DNA from 2 places in the Luedemannella helvata genome. Region 1 is predicted to be linked to the other one. Evidence: riboswitches for the same ligand, from Rfam matches in the RefSeq annotation. Region 1 holds a riboswitch; the other holds the start of a gene.
The links. Region 1 has a riboswitch for cyclic di-AMP ahead of ABD191_RS06650 (C40 family peptidase). Riboswitches for the same ligand answer to the same signal wherever they lie in the genome.

Region 1 (8,533 bases):
GGGTCGTCGGTCGTACAACCGGTCAGGGCCAGCGCGGTGGCGCTGAGCGCGGCTACACCGGCGGTGAGAAAACGCCGGCGGTTGAGTACGCTTCGCACGGTGCTCAACTCCTTGATGAGGGATCTTCGAGGGGACGAGTGGCCGCCAGGGGGCAGCGGCCGGCGTGGTGCGTGCGGCTGGTCAACGCATGGGGATGCCAGTTGACGGGCCGCGGAACAGCTGCGCTATCGCTACGGCCGCCGCCCCCCGCGCCCAGATCGCGTCCGGAAGCGGGCGGGTCACGAGGTCGCAGTCGGCGGCCTGCCCGAAGGCGTGCCGCGCGAACGAGGCCCGCGCGGCGGACTCGAACAGGTCGCTGGCGGCGAGGCCCTCGCCGGACAGCACGATGCGGTGCGGGTTGAGCAGGTTCGCCACGATGGCCAGCGCCCGGCCGAGCGCGTCGCCCGCGGTGGCGAACGCCGCCGCGGCGCCCCGGTCGCCCTCGCGGGCCAGGACGGCGGCGGCCGTGATGTCGAGGTCCGGCCGCCCGGTGGCGGCGCGGACCCGGTGCAGGATCGCCCCTTCCGCGGCGATCGACTCCACGCAGCCGGCCTTGCCGCAGCGTGGACACTCAGGACCGTCGGCGGTGATCGGCACGTGGCCGAGTTCGCCGGCGAGGCCGACCGCGCCGTGCACGAGCGCGCCGCCGACGACCAGGCCGCAGCCGATGCCCGCGCCGATGGTGACGACGGCGAAGGAGGGCACGTCGACCCCGGCGCCGAACCACTGCTCGGCCACGGTGAGGGAGTTGACGTCGTTCTCGATGACGACGGGCAGGCCGCAGCGGGTGCCGAGCAGCTCGCGGAGGGGCACCTCGCGCCACTCGTCGCCGGCCGCGTCGGCCAGGAACGGCGCGTAGCGCACGACGCCGGCGCGCGCGTCGACATGGCCACCGAGGCCGACGCCGAGGCGGGTGACCTGGCCACCCTGGACGGCCGCCGCGGCGCGCAGGTCGTCGACGAGGGCGCCGATGGCGTTGATGACACCGGCGACGGAGTGGTCGGTGAGCGCGACGTCGCGCGCCGCGCGCACGTTCGCGAGCAGGTCGACCACGACGCCGGACAGGTGGTCGGCGGCCAGCTTCACGCCGATGACGTACTCGCGTTCGGCCACGACGCGCAGCGGGACGACCGGGCGGCCGGGGCGCGTGGCGGCCTCGGACTCGCCACCGGATTCGGTCAGGTAACCGGCCGCCAGCAGGGGCCGCACGGCCTTGGAGACGGTGGCGGCGGAGACGCCCAGCCGGGCGGCGATCTCCGTGCGGGGTATCGGGCCGCGCGTCAGGACGGTGACGAAGATGCTCGCCGCCGTCGCGTCGCCGACCGTCGCGGCGCCCGTCACCTCGCTGTTCATGGTGATCAGGATCGGCGGCATTAGTTTCGTTCGTCAAGTAATAAACACGTCACGAACTCGTAACGCCCGCCCGATCCCTCGGGCGGGCGTGACGAGTCGTCAACCGCGGCTTACGCGACGAGGCGGCGGAACCCTACGGAACCGCTCCAGAGCTTGTGCTTGCCCACCCGGGTGCCGGGCCGGGCGGCCTCGTAGATGTAGCCGTTGCCGGCGTAGATGGCGGCGTGGTAGACGTACCCGCCGCTGTAGAAGACGACCAGGTCGCCGGGCTTCGCCGAGCCCCGCGACACGGCCTTGCCGTAGTGCTTCTGGGCGTCGGCGCTGTGCGGCAGCCGCACGCCCGCCGCGCGGTAGGCGTACAGGGTGAGGCCGGAGCAGTCGAACGCGTTCGGCCCGCTCGCGCCGAACACGTACGGCTTGCCGATGCCGCGCTGCGCGGCGGCCACGACCTTCTGCCGGGCCGTCGGCCGCACGGTCACGGTGACCACATTGGACACGGACGCCAGCCGGCTCTTCGACGCGGTCACGTAGAGCTTGAACTGGCGGGTCTGGCTCGTGCCCGGCTGGACGGTGAAGACACCGTTGCTGGTCAGCTTGCGGACCGCGACGTTGTGCCACTTCCCGCCGGCGACGCGGGCCTGCAGCGTGACCGTGGCGCCGGCCAGCCGCTTGCCGTCCGTGCCCACGGTCACGATGCCGGTCAGGCGCGTGGCCTGGCCCTTGTTGACGGTGGTCCTGCTGGCCCGCAGCGTCGCGCCCGTGGGCTGGCGCTTGGCCGCCGCGCTCGACACGGACGCGACCGACGCGGTGGTCACCGTGGTGGTCGCGGCCTGCGCGCCGCCGGCCGCGACCAGACCACCGGCGAGTACGCCGCAGGTGGCGGCGGCCACGGTGCCCAGCCGCAGGGCGAGCCGGCTACGGCTCCTTCGGGGCACACGGATGCCCGGGGTGGTGGAGTTGCGCACGAAGACAGTCCCTTCGGCACGCCTGCGGGGTTAGCTGTCGGGTTCGGGCGCGAAGGGGGCGGCGTGGGGCCGCGATGCCCGGCCGCGTGAGCGGCTACACCCCAAGGACGCCGGGGGCGACGTCCGCGAGAGTTGGTTCCCCCGCTCCTGCCCGGTTCCCTGTGCAGTTGTTGGGGGTTGGCGCGCCACCGGGCGGGCAGGACTCGGCGTGACTCCGGGTGTCGCGCGGCCCGGGCGGACCCGGGTCGGGTGCCTTTCTAACCCACATCCCCGATCACCCGAGGTGGCCGCAGAGCTACGTCTGGTGATCACCGTTGGCGAAGACGGCTCGCCTGCGCCGGGCTGTCCGAAGTGCTCTCACCTTCCGCGAAGGCGCGGTGACGCTAGGCTGACAAACGCTGGTGACCCAGGTCACAAGAAAAGTTCTGCGCCTCGCGAGAGGTATCCGATTTGTCGAGAGATGGAGCAGGCGTGGCGATCCAGGTGGCGGTCTGCGGGCCGGCACGGTGCACCTCCGCGGAGGCGGAGCAGGCCCGTCACGTGGGCGAACTGCTTGCCCGGGCGGGTGCCACCGTCCTGTGCGGCGGCGGGCCGGGCGTCATGGCGGCGGCCGCCCGCGGCGCACGCTCGGCCGGCGGCCTGGTCGTCGCCGTGCGCCCGGACGACGGGCGCGCGGTCACGCGTACTCCTGACGAGGACTTCTCGGCCGTGGTGATGACCGGGATGGGCCAGGCCCGCAACGTCATCCTCGTGCTCTCGGCGGACGCCGTCATCGCGGTGGGCGGGTCGTGGGGCACGCTGTCCGAGGTCGCGCTCGCGATGCGGCGCGAGCGGCCCGTGGTCGTCCTGGGCGGATGGCGGGTCGTGGACCCGGCCGGGGAGCCCGTCGCGGGGCCTGTCGTCGTGACGACGCCGGCCGAGGCGGTGCGGGCGGCACTGGAGGCCGCCCGGTAGGGTCGTCGCATCTGCGAGTCCCGGGAGACCACAGACGATGACGGACAACAAGCTGCCACTGCGCGCCAAGGTGGCCACGTCGGTGTCGAAGACCGCCGCCGCTTTGTCACGGGCGGCCGGCCGCGGCGACGGCTCGGTGATCGGCGGCTGGATCGGCCTCAAGATCGACCCTGACCTGCTGGCGCACCTGGCGGCCGGACGGGCGATCGCCCTGATCTCCGGCACCAACGGCAAGACCACCACGACGCGGCTCACGGCCGCCGCCATGGGCGTGCTCGGCGACGTCGCCACCAACTCCCTCGGCGCCAACATGCCGACCGGGCACACGTCGGCGCTGGCGAAGGCGGGCCACACCACGTACGCGGTGCTGGAGGTCGACGAGCACTACCTCAGGCAGGTCGTGGAGGCCACCAACCCGAAGGTGATCGCGCTGCTCAACCTGAGCCGCGACCAGCTCGACCGGGCCAAGGAGGTCGCGATGATGGCGGCGCTGTGGCGCGACGCGCTGCGCGGCGTGGACACGCACATCGTCGCCAACGCCGACGACCCGATGGTCACCTGGGCCGCCCGCGACGCCGCGTCGGTGACGTGGGTGGCGTCCGGGCAGCGCTGGCACGACGACTCGTGGGTGTGCCCGGAGTGCGGGGCGCACATCGAGCGCGACGGCGACGACTGGTGGTGCGTGGCCGGCGACCTGCGCCGGCCGGCGCCGACCTGGTCGGTCGCGGACGGCGCCGTGATCGACCCGGCCGGCGTCGCGCACCCGGTGTCGTTGCAGCTGCCCGGGCGGGTCAACGTCGCCAACGCGGCCACCGCGCTGGCGGTCGCGACCCAGTTCGGCGTACGGGTGACGGACGCGCTGCCCCGGCTGTCGTCGGTCGCCTCGATCGCCGGGCGGTACGCCACCGTGGAGCGCGACGGCCGCACCATCCGGCTGCTGCTCGCCAAGAACCCGGCCGGCTGGCTGGAGGCGTTCGACATGGCCGAGGACGCGCCGACCCTGCTGTCCATCAACGCGCGCGACCCCGACGGCCTGGACACCTCCTGGCTCTACGACGTCGACTTCTCCCCGCTGCGTGGCCGCCGGGTGCTCATCACCGGCGACCGGGCGATGGACCTGGCCGTGCGGCTGGAGGTCAACGCCATCCCGTTCGAGCACGTCACCTCGTTCGACCGGGCGCTGAACGCCGTGCCGCCCGGCCGGCTTGAGGTGATCTCCAACTACACCGCCTTCCAGGACATCCGAGCGGAGCTTGACCGTGTCAACTGAGCCGATCGGTCGCGGATCCACCTCCGGCGAGAGCCACCCCTCCGGAAGCCACGCGACGAGTCCCTACGGCACCCCGGGCTACCGGCCCGCCCACGCACGCCCGGACGACACGGACACCTACGTGGCGATCGTCGACGAGGCGGCCGCCGATGTCGCGGCCGCCTCCCACCTGGACGGCGGGTCGTCGTCCGCGCTGCGGATCGTGTGGCTCTACCCCGACCTGCTGTCGACCTACGGCGACCGGGGCAACCTGCTGATCCTGGTGCGCCGCGCGCAGGTGCGCGGCCTGGCCGTCGAGGCGATCGAGGTCCGCTCCGACCAGGCGGTTCCCGCCGACGGCGACATCTACCTGCTCGGCGGCGGCGAGGACGGCCCGCAGGCGCTGGCCGCGCAGCGGCTGGCCGCCGACGGCGGTCTGCACCGCGCCATCGACCGGGGTGCGGCGGTGCTCGCCATCTGCGCCGGCTACCAGCTGCTCGGCCGGTCCTTCTTCGCCAAGGGCGCCAAGTACCCCGGCCTGGAACTGCTCGACCTCGACTCCGACCGGGGGCCGAGCCGGGCCGTCGGCGAGCTGGTCGGCGAGCCCGACCCGGCCCTGGGCCTGCCCACCATCACGGGCTTCGAGAACCACGGCGGGCGCACCCACCTCGGCCCCGGCGTGCGCCCGCTCGCGCGGGTCAGCGCCGGCATCGGCAACGACGGCACGACCGAGGGCGCCTGGCGCGACAAGATCGTCGGCACGTACATGCACGGCCCCGCGCTGGCCCGCAACCCCGCCCTGGCCGACCTCGTGTTGGGTTGGGCCACCGGCGCGCAACTGACCCCGGTCGACGACACGTGGCCGGGCCGCCTGCGCAGCGAGCGCCTCGGCGCCGTCCGGACCGGATGACGTCTCAGGCCACCTCGCGGGCGCGCGGGACGGAGTCGGCGGACGGCCGGCCGCGCGGCAGGCGGGCGGTGGCGTTGCGCGCCGCCGGACTCGTCGGCGGCGTCGCGGCCCTGGCCGTGGTGTCGGCGTTCGTGCCGGTACGCGAGGCGGCCGAGGCGGTCGCCGGCCTGGGCGCGGTCGGCTGGGTCGGCGTCGGGTTGCTCGTCGTGGTGCTCCTGGCCGGCATGGTGCCGCGCACGCCGATCTCGATGGCGTGCGGCGCGCTGCTCGGCCCGGTCGCCGGTCCCCTCGTCGCGGTCGTCGCGGCCCTGGTCGCGGCCGTGGTCACGGCCGCGGCCGGCCGGGCGTTGGGGCGCGAGTTCTTCGTGCGGCACGCCGGCGGCCGGCTCCGGCGCCTGGACCGCTTCGTCTCGGGGCAGCGCACGCTCGGCATCGCCGCGATCCGCGCCCTGCCCATCGGCCCGTTCGGGCTGGCCGGCTACCTGTACGGCGCCACGGGCGTGCCGTGGCGGCACTACCTGCTGGGGACGGTCATCGCCGCCCCGCCGGCCGGCGTCAGCTATGCGCTGCTGGGCGCGGCGGTGGTCAGCGATGACCCGTTCAACCCCGTCACGTTGCTGCCGATGGCGTTCAGCCTGCTGCTCACGGTCGCGGCCGTCACCGCCTGGCGCCGCCGCACCCGTGTCATCCCCGTGAGCCCGGGTCCGGTCGACCCCGGCGGATCGCCCCGGGCAGGGCGGTGACCGCGGGCCCACGCCCGTCAGCCGTAGGCGCCCCTCAGCCCCAGGCGATCGGCGGCTGGCCCGCCTCGGTCAGGGCCGCGTTGGCCGCGCTGAACGGCCGGCTGCCGAGGAAGCCCTTCGGGTTCATCGGGCTCGGGTGCCCGGCCTCCAGCACCACGTGCTGCGGCCCGGTGACCAGCTGGGCCTTCTTGCGCGCGTAGCCGCCCCAGAGCAGGAACACGACCCGCTCCGCCCGGGCGTTGAGCGCGCGGATGGCCGCGTCGGTGAACTCCTCCCAGCCCTTGCCGGCGTGCGAGCCGGGCCTGGCCTCGCGGACGGTCAGCACGGAGTTGAGCAGCAGGACGCCGGCTTGCGCCCAGGCGGTGAGGTCGCCGTGCTTGGGCGGGGTGACGCCGAGGTCGTCGCGCAGTTCCTTGTAGACGTTGCGCAGCGACGGCGGCACGGACACGCCCTGGCGGACGCTGAAGCTGAGCCCGTGCGCCTGGCCGGCCTTGTGGTAGGGGTCCTGGCCGAGGATCAGCACCCGGGTCGCCTCCGGCGGGCACAGCCGGAACGCGGCGAACAGGTCGTCACGCGGGGGGTACACGGTCTCGTTCGCGTATTCCTTGTCGACGAACGCGGCGAGCTGCGCCACCGCGGCCTGGTCGAGGAAGGGCGTCATGGCCGCGCGCCACGGCGCGGGCAGCAGGTCAAGCAGATCCGAAGTCACGCCGGACACGCTATCGCCACCCACCGACACGGGATGGAGCAACGGCGTCCACCGACATGCGGGATCATCCGCCGAAGCCGGGAAGGTTGCCGTTGTTGCCCGACACCGGGTCCGGGTACGACCGCGCGCCCTTGGCCCACGGCGCCAGGCCGGGCGGGTAGCGGTTCACCGAGACGACCGGGTCGCCGTCGCCGGAGCGCAGGCTTGCCTTCGCCGACACCGTGATCGTCCCGCCGGCCTTGACGTCGGCCGTGCGGCACCACAGCAGGTAGTCGGCGGGGTTCGTGGTGGAGGTGCCACCGGTGCAGGAGTGCAGCCCTGAGCCGGCGGAGATGGTGCGCGCGTTCCGGACCCAGATGAACACCCACACGCGGGTCGCGGCGACGGTGCTCTTGTTGCTGATGGTCACCTTGAGGGCGCCGGCCTTGCCGGCCGTCAGCGCCGCGGCGAGGTCGACGACGAGCGGGTTGGGCGGGAACTGCGTGGGCCCCGACGGGGCGAACGCCATGTACGGCGTGGTCGACGTGACGTACCGGTACGCGCGCCAGTGGTGGACCTGCACCCCGGGCAGCTCGCACCCGCTGTACTCCGCGACGCGCGCCTCGACCACCCCGGCGCGCGGCACCCGGATCCGCTCGATCGACTGGATCTGTCGTTGCATCGCGACGACCTGCAGCGACATGAAGACCTTGCCGGCGGCGTCCCGGTCGACCACGGCCACCTGGGCGATGACGGCGCAATCGGACCTGCGTTGGCAGTGCAGCAGCGCCACGGTCTCGCGCCGCCCGTCGCCATCGACGTCGCTGGCGATGGCCTGCCTGATGGTGATCTGGTAGCCGCCGGTGCTCGCCCTACCTCCGCGGAACCGCAGCGTCTTCGTCGGACAGTCCTCGCCCCAGTTCAGGATCGGCAGCGTCTGCTCACCGAGCTTGGCCAGGGTGAAGGAGGCGTCCGGCCCCGGTGGCGCCGAGCTGGGCGCGACCGGCGGCGAGGCCGTGGCGCCGGTCGCCGGGCTCCAGACGGCCGCCGGCTCGCCGTCTGACCCACATCCGCTCACCGCGAAAGCGAACGCTCCTACGAGAAGTACGCCCACCCAGCGCACGCGACAACCGTCCACAGTGCCCTCCCCGTAAGCCTGTGCGCGCATCCTATGCAACCCGTCAAGGGCTGAACCGCAGCCGCACCAGCGTCCCGCCGATCACCGGGTGGGTGGTGACGTCGTCGCAGATGAGGCCCACGATGGCGAGCCCACGGCCGCCCTCGGCGCTCGCCGCGGGCATCGCGCCCGCAACCGACCGGTCAGGTCCGCCGTCGACCACGTCGCACACGACCTGGCCGCCGTCGAACCAGACCCGCACGTGCCCGCCGCCGGCGGTGTGCATGAGCGTGTTCGTGGCCAGCTCGCTGACGGCCAGGGTGAGCAGGTCGGCGCGGCCGGTCGCCAGGCCCAGCGCGAGTCCCCGCGCGCGGACGAACGCGCGCACGGCGACAAGGTCGGCCGCGGCGGCGTAGAACATGGAGTCGGCGGCCGGGCTCATGCCGGCCCTCCCGCGCTGAGCAGCCGGGACACGCCGGTCATGTCGAGCACTTCGGCGACCACGCCGGTCGCGC
Region 2 (8,533 bases), on a different contig from region 1:
GGCGCCGCCTCGTCCAGGACGGTCACTTCGTATGTCATGGCCAACAGGTGCCGGTGACGCAGTGAGACCACCCGGGTCGAGCGGACGCGTACGCGGTTGCCGCTCGGCAGGATCCAGGTGAACTCACGGGTCAATGTGCCGGCGCGCATATCAAGAACGCGCCGGTAGTCCTGCACTCGGGCCGTGGCGAGAAATAGAGGCTCGTCGTCCACATAGAGTTTGAACACCGTGGCGTCGGGGACGTTGATGATCGTCTGACCGACCCGAGCCAGGGCATGCGCCTCTTCGGCGTGAACGATGGGCCACGTTTCATGAAAGCCGTTAACAAACGTACCCGGCAGCAGTGCCGGACGGCCCTCCTCGAACGTCCCACGGACACCCAGGAAGCCGTTGCTCAAGGCGAATACGGTCTCGGCTCGACCAAGGTACTCGTCTGAGTACCTTGTCTCGACGATGCGCCACTCATCGGGCACGTAGACGTGCGCCGGTGGCAGGACAATGTCACGTTGTAACACGATCGGAACAATATATGACGATCGGGTTATGCGGATCGGCTGGATGACGGAGTTGGGGGAACCAATATGGCGGACGAGGCCGGGGTGAAAGCCCTGCGGTACGAGGCCCTTCTTTTTGATCTCGACGGTGTGATCACGAAGACGGCGGACGTACACGCCCGCGCCTGGAAACAGCTGTTCGATCAGTTCCTGGACCGTTGGTCGCGGCAGACCGGACAGCCGCAGGAACCGTTCGAGATCGCCACCGACTATGTGCGGTATGTCGATGGTCGGCGCCGTTTTGAGGGGGTCGCCACTTTTCTCGAATCGCGTGGAATCTCGTTGCCCATGGGCGAGCCGGATGATCATGACGTGGACACGGTCTACGGCCTCGGCAACGCCAAGAACGGGTTCTTCCTGGCCGAACTCGAACGCAACGGGGTCGAGGTGTTCGAGGACGCGGTCGACCTGCTGAACGCCGCCCGCGACGCCGGCCGCCGGCTGGCGGTCGTCTCGGCCAGCGAGAACTGCGCGATGGTCCTGCGCCGGGTGAATCTCGACGGCTACTTCCAGGTCAGGGTCAGCGGCATCGAGGCCAAGGCCCTCAACCTGCCCGGCAAGCCCCGGCCGGACACGTTCCTGCGGGCGGCCGAGGAACTCGGTGTCGCCCCGGCCGACGCGGTCGTGCTGGAGGACGCCATCGCCGGCGTGCGGGCCGGCAGGGCCGGCGCGTTCGGCCTCGTCGTCGGGGTGGACCGCGGTGGCGAGGGCGAAGGGCTCGCCCAGAACGGCGCGGACGTGGTGACGGACGACCTCCGCACGCTGGTGTAGATACGCTCTGGCGCATGACTCAGCTCAACTTTCCCGACGGCTTCCGGTGGGGCGCCGCCACCGCGGCGTACCAGATCGAGGGCGCGGCGACCGAAGACGGCCGGACGCCCTCGATCTGGGACACGTTCAGCCACACCCCCGGCAAGGTGCGCGACGGCGACACCGGGGACGTGGCCTGCGACCACTACCACCGCTCGGCGGAGGACGTGGCGCTGCTGTCCGGGATGGGCCTGAACGCGTACCGGTTGTCGGTGGCGTGGCCCCGCGTGCAACCCGGCGGGCGGGGCCCGGTCAACCAGGTTGGGCTGGACTTCTACCGGCGCCTGGTGGACGACCTGCTCGGTCGGGACATCGAGCCGTGGGTCACCCTCTACCACTGGGACCTGCCGCAGGAGCTGGAGGACGCCGGGGGCTGGCCGGCCCGCGACACGGCCGCCCGCTTCGCCGAGTACGCCGCGCTGACCGAGGCGGCGCTCGGCGACCGGGTCAAGCACTGGATCACCCTGAACGAGCCCTGGTGCTCGGCCATGCTCGGCTACGGCACGGGCGAGCACGCCCCCGGCCACCAGGACAAGGTCGCGACCCTGCGGGCCGCGCACCACCTGCTGCTCGGCCACGGGCTCGCCGTCGAGGCGATGCGCGCGCAGCGTCCGGACAGCCAGTACGGCATCACGCTCAACCTGCACGCCTTCATCCCGGCCAGAGACGCGCCCGCCGACGCCGAGGCGGTGCGCCGCCTCGACGGTATCGGCAACCGGATCTTCCTGGACCCGCTGCTGCGCGGCGAGTTCCCGGCCGACCTGCGCGCCGATCTCGCGCCCGTCAGCGACCTGGCCCACATCCAGGACGGCGACCTGGCCACGATCGCCGCCCCGATCGACCTGCTCGGGCTCAACTACTACAGCCGCAACGCGGTCGCCGCCGCCAAGGGAGAGCCCCACGACCCGGCCATCCACTCGCCGTGGATCGGCAGCGAGCGGGTCCGCCAGATCAGCCGGGGCCTGCCGGTCACCGACATGGGCTGGTACGTCGACCCCGCCGGGCTCACCCAGCAGCTGCTCGACGTGCACCGGGTGTGCCCCGACCTGCCGCTCTACATCACCGAGAACGGCGCGGCGTATCCGGACAAGCCAGGCCCCGACGGCACCGTCGACGACCCCGACCGGGTCGCCTACTTCGACGCGCACCTGCGCGCCTGCCACGCCGCGCTGGCGGCCGGCGTCCCGCTGCGCGGGTACTTCGCGTGGTCGCTGCTCGACAACTTCGAGTGGGCACACGGCTACGCCAAGCGGTTCGGGCTGACCTATGTGGACTACGCGACCCAGGAGCGCATCCCGAAGACCAGTGCCCAGTGGTACGGGCAGGTCGCGCGCGCCAACGCCATACCCGCCGCCTGACCGGCGGGTTTGCCCGGGGCGACTAGCCTCGGCCACGTGACCGAACCCGTGATCGTCAGCGCCCCCATCGTCGCCGTGACGGTCTATCCCGACCGCGCCCGGATCACCCGGCGCGGTCGGGTGGACCTGGTCGCCGGCGAGCACAAGGTCGTCTTCGACGACCTGCCGTTGCAGCTCGTTACCGACTCGGTGCGGGTCGCTGGCACCGGCCCGGCGACCGTGCTGGGGGTCGACGTGGCCCGCCGCTACCGGCCCCGCACGACCGACGCGACCGCCGAGCGGCTCGAGGAGCAGCTGCGGGAGGCCCGCGGCGAGCTCGCCGCCCTGGCCGACGACGAGGCCATCGCCGACGAGCGGCTGGACTTCCTCAGCCGGCTCGGCCGCAGCGCCACCGGGGCCTTCGCCCGGGCGCTCGCGGCCGGCGAGCGGGACGCCTCGGCCGCCGTCGACCTCGGCGGCACGCTCGCCGCGCAGCAGGCCGAGGTGCGGCGGGAGCGCCGGGAACTGGTCGAGCGCCGCCGGCGCGTCGAGGAGCAGATCGCCGCGTACCAGCGCGGGCTGGAGGCGCGCAAGCGCCAGCGCGACCCCGACCGCCAGGCGGCGACCGTCGCCCTCGCGCTCACCCCGTCCGGGGAGACCGGACAGGTCGAGTTGGAGCTGTCGTACCTGGTGGACGGCGCGGGCTGGCACAGCGCGTACGACCTGCGGCTGACCGAGCGGACGCTGAACGTCACCTGGTTCGGGGTGATCACCCAGCGCACCGGCGAGGACTGGCCCGAGTGCGACCTGCGGCTGTCCACGGCCCGCCCGTCCGGGCAGGTGATCGTGCCCGAGCTGGACCCCTGGTACCTCGACCGGATCCGGCCCATGCCGCTTCCGCCGCCGGCCGCGCCGCGCGGCGGCCCGGTGCTGGCCATGGCCGCGCCGGGCGCGGCCCCGCCGATGCAGGCCTACGCCGCCGCCATGGACGCGGAGGCGGCCGCCCCGATCACCGGCGTCTCCGCCACGGTCGAGCAGGGCGTGACGGCCGCCACCTACCAGCCGGCCCGGCCGGTGGCCGTGCCCGCCGACGGCGGGGCGCACCGGGCCACCGTGGCCGTCATCGACCTGGAGGCCGCGCTGGACTACCTCACGGCCCCCGTACGCGCGGCGGAGGCGCACCTGCGCGCGGTCGTCACGAACTCCTCGGCGCACACCCTGCTGCCCGGCCTCGCGGCCGTGTTCCACGGCGGGGACTTCATCGGCAGCACCGCCCTGCAGACATGGGCGCCCGGCGAGGAGGTCGAGCTGGCGCTCGGCGTCGACGACCGGCTGCGCGTCGAGCGGGAGCTGGTGCGGCGCACGTCGAGCAAGGCGGTGCTCGGCTCGTCGCGGCGGCTGGAGACCGAGCACAAGATCATTGTGCGCAACCACACACCCCGCCCGGCACGGGTCACCGTCCTCGATCAGATCCCGGTGGCGAGGGATCCGGACATCACCGTGAAGGACGCGAAGATCGATCCCACGCCGTCCGAGCGCAGCGACCTCGGCGTACTCACGTGGGTTTTCGATCTAGAGCCGGGTGCGGTGCGCGAGATCCATCTCGGGGTGCGGGTGGAGCTGGGCCGCGGCGTGGAAGTGGCCGGCTGGCGGGAGTGAACCTGCGCCGTTTCCCGCGCGTCTATCGGGTTAGCCAAACCTTTTGCTTGGGTATCCCGAATAGCTTGGTGAGGCCGGTCACGGTAAGTGGTGCCCTGAGGTGCGCTCGTCACCCGAATGTGACGCAGACGACGCCGGGAACGGAATCATCGTGGCCCCGGCTCTGTTGTGTCAGGGGCACAGCCCAAGGGCACAACCCGGTAGGGGCGTGCGACGACGGGGAGGGACCCGAGCAGTGGTGAAGACTACGGTACTACGAACCGATGAGGTCGCCGAGGAGCGCGACCTGGTTGGTGTCTACCTGCACGAGATCTCGAAGACTCCGCTGCTCGACGCGGCCCAGGAGGTGGACCTCTCCCGGGCGATCGAGGCGGGGCTCTACGCCGAGTACCTATTGGACGAGGGAAAGATCCCCGAAGGGGCCACAGCGGACGAGCTACGTCGCCTGGTCGCCGACGGGGCCGACGCGAAGGACGTGTTCATCCGGGCCAATCTGCGCCTGGTGGTGTCGATCGCGCGGCGCTACGTGCGCTCCGGTATGCCGATGCTGGACCTGATCCAGGAGGGCAACACCGGCCTCGTGCGCGCCGTGGAGAAGTTCGACTACGTCCGCGGCTACAAGTTCTCGACATACGCGACCTGGTGGATCCGCCAGGCGATCAGCCGGGCCATCGCCCAGCAGGAGCGCACCGTGCGGCTGCCCGTCCACCTGGTGGAGGACGTCAACCGGATGCGCAACGTCGCCCGGCAGTACACCCGCGAGCACGGCGCCGAGCCGGAGCCCGAGCAGCTGGCCAAGGCCATGGGCGTGCCGCTGGAGCGGGTCACTGAGCTCAAGCGGTGGTCGCAGGACACCGTGTCGCTGGACACCCCGGTCGGCGACGACGGCGACACCAACCTGGGCGACCTGGTCTCCGACGCGGACGCGCCGTCGCCGGAGGAGCTGGTGCTCGCGGCCATGGAGCGCCAGCGCATCGAGGGCCTGCTCAACCACCTCGACGACCGCTCGGCCGGCATCATGCGGGCCCGCTACGGTCTGGAGGACGGGCGCGAGCACTCGCTGACCGAGGTCGCGTCGCGGTTCTCGCTCTCCCGGGAGCGGATCCGCCAGCTGGAGATCCAGGCGCTCGGCCGGCTGCGCGAGCTGGCCCGCTCGGAGGGCCTGCGCGCCGCGTAGGACAAAGGACAACGTGAAAGGGCCGGCCCGTCGAGGGCCGGCCCTTTCACGTCGCGAGGTCAGTCCGGGTCGCCGCAGACCCGCCAGGTGTCGCCCTCTTTGACCATGGGGATGATGTGGCGGACCTTGGTGCCGTCGGTGTTGGTGCGCTCGACGGTGACGTTGCCGTCCACCAGGCCGTTCTGGTTGGCCACGTTGAAGCCGACCACCGTGTAGCCGGTCAGCGGCCGGGCGCTCACCGCGGCGACGAACTGCGCCTGGCTGTACTGGTCGCGTACCCGCCCGCACAGGCGCCCGTACGCTGTTTCGTAGTTGTTGGCGCGCAGGTCGTCGAGGTAGCCCGTGGCGGCGTCGCGCATCGGCTGCGTCGCGTTGTCCACCGTGCGGACGATGAAGTAGATGCCCGTGCCGACCGCGCCGCCGCACAGGATCACGACGGCCACGATCGAGATGATGACGATCTTGAGAACGCTGCGCTTCTTCTTCGGCTGGGGCTGATACGGGTCCCAGCCCGGCGGTGGAGGCGACGACATGCGCCGAACCTTATCGGCCCAGCGCACGTCGTCGCCGTCCGTCACGCGACGCGGGCGTACCCGTAAATCGACATCATGTCGACCGAGGCGACCTTCACGACCTCGCCGAACGTCGGCGAGTGGATAACCTTGCCGTTGCCCACATAGATCGCCACGTGGCCCAGCCCGCTGTAGAAGACCAGGTCGCCGGCCCGCAGCTGGCTGCGGCTGATCTTCGGGAGCTGGTTGTACTGCATGGCGGCGTTGTGGGGCAGCGAGTAGCCCGCCGCCCGCCAGGCCGCCAGGGTCAGGCCCGAGCAGTCGTACCCGCCGGGGCCGTCGGCCGCCCACACGTACGGCTTGCCAAGGGCGCCGTAGGCGAAGCGCACCGCCACGCCCGCTTTGCCCGACACGCTCGGTGCCTGGGCGCTGGAGCCGCCCGAGTTCGAGTTCGTACTCGTCGTCTCCTGCGCCGACCCGTACGCCTGCCGGCGCAGGTCGTAGAGGTGATCCAGTTCCTTGGTGATGGTCTTGCGCTTGGCGGCCAGGTCATCGACCGTCTTCTGCTGGCTCTTGACCAGGTCGGCGAGCTTGGCGGCCCGGGCGTCCTTATCGCGGCGTGCCGCGTGGAAGGCGTCGATCTCCCGCTGGTTCGACGTGGCGATCCGGTCGATGGTGGTCAGCCGGTCCACGGCCGTCGCGGCCGACCCGCTCTCCAGCACCGAGCTCATCGCCGCGAAGTCGCCGCCCTTGTAGGCCCGCACCGCGATGGCGGTGACGCGCTCCTGCGCGGCGTCGATCTGCGCCTGCAGCGGCTTCATGCTCTTCTCGAGCGCGGCCGCCTCGGCCTTGCTCTTCTTCAGGTCCTCACGGGCCTTGTTGTACTGCTCGACGACCGCCTCAAGCTTGGTCGACTTGGCGGTGATCTGCTTGCGCAGATCCTCGACGGATGGCGTTGCGTGTGCGGCGCTCGGCGCGATGAACACGCCGGCGATCGCCGCCGCGATGAGCAGCGGTCGCAGCACGCGAGCCACCCGCAGCAGCCTGCGGGCTGGTGGCACGGGGGAACACTCCTTCTCCCACTACCGCCTACCGAGTTAGCTGACGGGTTCGGGCGGGAAGGAAGGTCGCCCTACCGTCCGCGGGCGGACGGATTCACCCCAGGGGAGCCGGAGCGTCGAGGTGACGTTCCGTAAGTGGGTCCCCGGTTCGGGGCCGGCCACACGCGCGGCCCGGGGGAATGGGCCGCGAGCAGGCGGCTTGCCGATTCGGCGGTGCCCGGTCGGGCCACCCGGGGGTGGGTGGCTGGGGCCGGCCAGGCCTAGCCACCGTACGTGAGCTGCCTGGGATTGGGTAGGCCAAGTTGTCGCGTTTGTCGTTCAAAGTCCAACTGATGTGTGAATTTGCTCTTTACTGTCCGTAACGATGCGCCCACGCGACCCAGCTGGGCGGACGCGGCGGTCATCGAAGTCCCAGGGGCACCTTGAGGTATCCCCGGACCCACCAACTGGCCCACAATGACATCAGGGCTCCGGACGCCACAGTGAAACGGTGGCGTCCCGCTGCCCGAACGCCGTCACTCCTGCTCAACCCGCGCGAACGAGTTGTAGGAGAACGATGTGAGCCATAGTCACGCCGACGCCCACCAAGCTGACCCTGAGCGTCCCGGGCCAAGGGAAACGTCATCTTCTCCGCGCTCGGGCGTAGTGCTAACGGAGGGCCGCCTGCACGTTCGCGGGGTCTGGCACCCCCTCAGCGACGTAACGCACCTGTCCGTCGCCAGAGGCCCGAGCCACCCCTCGGCACAGACCCTCTCAGTCACCGCCATCTGTATCGCGATCATCGGCCTTGCCGCCGTCATCGGCATGGACGACCTCCTCTGGCGCTGCGCCGTCGGCGGCGCCTCGGTCTGCCTGGTCGTCGCGCTGACCGGCGCGGCGGTCCACAGCTGGCACACCCGCCCGTACGAACTCTGGGTGCGGTGCCGGGGAGATTGGTTGCATATCTACGCCAGCCGCGACGCAGTCGAGTTCGGCAAGGTTCACCGCATGGTGTACCGGATCATCGACCAGCCGAGAGACGCCTCGGAGTAGGCGGTGTCTTGTCGAGACGTGCTAGCAATGATGTACGTCAACCGATCCTCAGGCGGGACGAATGGTGCACCGTAGATCGGATCACATCCGCGGCATCGCCGGTCGCGGGTTGCGGTGGGCGGTGGTCGCCACGATCGTGCTCAGCCTGGTAGTCGGAGTCCTGCTTTCGCCATTCGCGCTGACGTTGTTTCGCGGCGACATCAGCGAGTGGGAACGGCTCAGCTCCATTGGCGAGACGTACGGCGCCGCCGCGGCCGTTCTCTCGGCCATCGCCTTGCTCGGCGTCGGGATATCCGTCTTCCTGCAGGCCCGCCAGGCGCGGCACAGCCGGATTCTCGCGCAGCGCGAACAGCACGCGGGGCTCATCATGGCGGCCCTTGACGACCCGGTT

Region 2: linked by a shared signal. The riboswitch ahead of ABD191_RS22485 (C40 family peptidase) and the one ahead of ABD191_RS06650 (C40 family peptidase) in region 1 are both predicted to bind cyclic di-AMP.

What each region holds. Positions count from the first base shown of each region.
Region 1 covers NZ_BAAALS010000005.1:57,656-66,188, forward strand. The annotation lists gene ABD191_RS06640 (extracellular solute-binding protein) at 1-98, opposite strand, end outside; gene ABD191_RS06645 (ROK family protein) at 181-1,392, opposite strand; gene ABD191_RS06650 (C40 family peptidase) at 1,503-2,357, opposite strand; cyclic di-AMP (ydaO/yuaA leader) riboswitch at 2,362-2,531, opposite strand; gene ABD191_RS06655 (TIGR00725 family protein) at 2,829-3,311, shown strand; gene ABD191_RS06660 (MurT ligase domain-containing protein) at 3,349-4,581, shown strand; gene ABD191_RS06665 (type 1 glutamine amidotransferase) at 4,751-5,470, shown strand; gene ABD191_RS06670 (TVP38/TMEM64 family protein) at 5,467-6,213, shown strand; gene ung (uracil-DNA glycosylase) at 6,248-6,922, opposite strand; gene ABD191_RS06680 (hypothetical protein) at 6,987-7,979, opposite strand; gene ABD191_RS06685 (ATP-binding protein) at 8,083-8,460, opposite strand; gene ABD191_RS06690 (STAS domain-containing protein) at 8,457-8,533, opposite strand, start outside.
Region 2 covers NZ_BAAALS010000026.1:12,131-20,663, forward strand. The annotation lists gene ABD191_RS22455 (glycoside hydrolase family 65 protein) at 1-671, opposite strand, end outside; gene ABD191_RS22460 (HAD family hydrolase) at 582-1,325, shown strand; gene ABD191_RS22465 (GH1 family beta-glucosidase) at 1,340-2,722, shown strand; gene ABD191_RS22470 (mucoidy inhibitor MuiA family protein) at 2,759-4,360, shown strand; gene ABD191_RS22475 (sigma-70 family RNA polymerase sigma factor) at 4,596-5,537, shown strand; gene ABD191_RS22480 (Rv0361 family membrane protein) at 5,597-6,070, opposite strand; gene ABD191_RS22485 (C40 family peptidase) at 6,112-7,110, opposite strand; cyclic di-AMP (ydaO/yuaA leader) riboswitch at 7,121-7,292, opposite strand; gene ABD191_RS22490 (DUF6232 family protein) at 7,756-8,142, shown strand; gene ABD191_RS22495 (DUF6082 family protein) at 8,264-8,533, shown strand, end outside.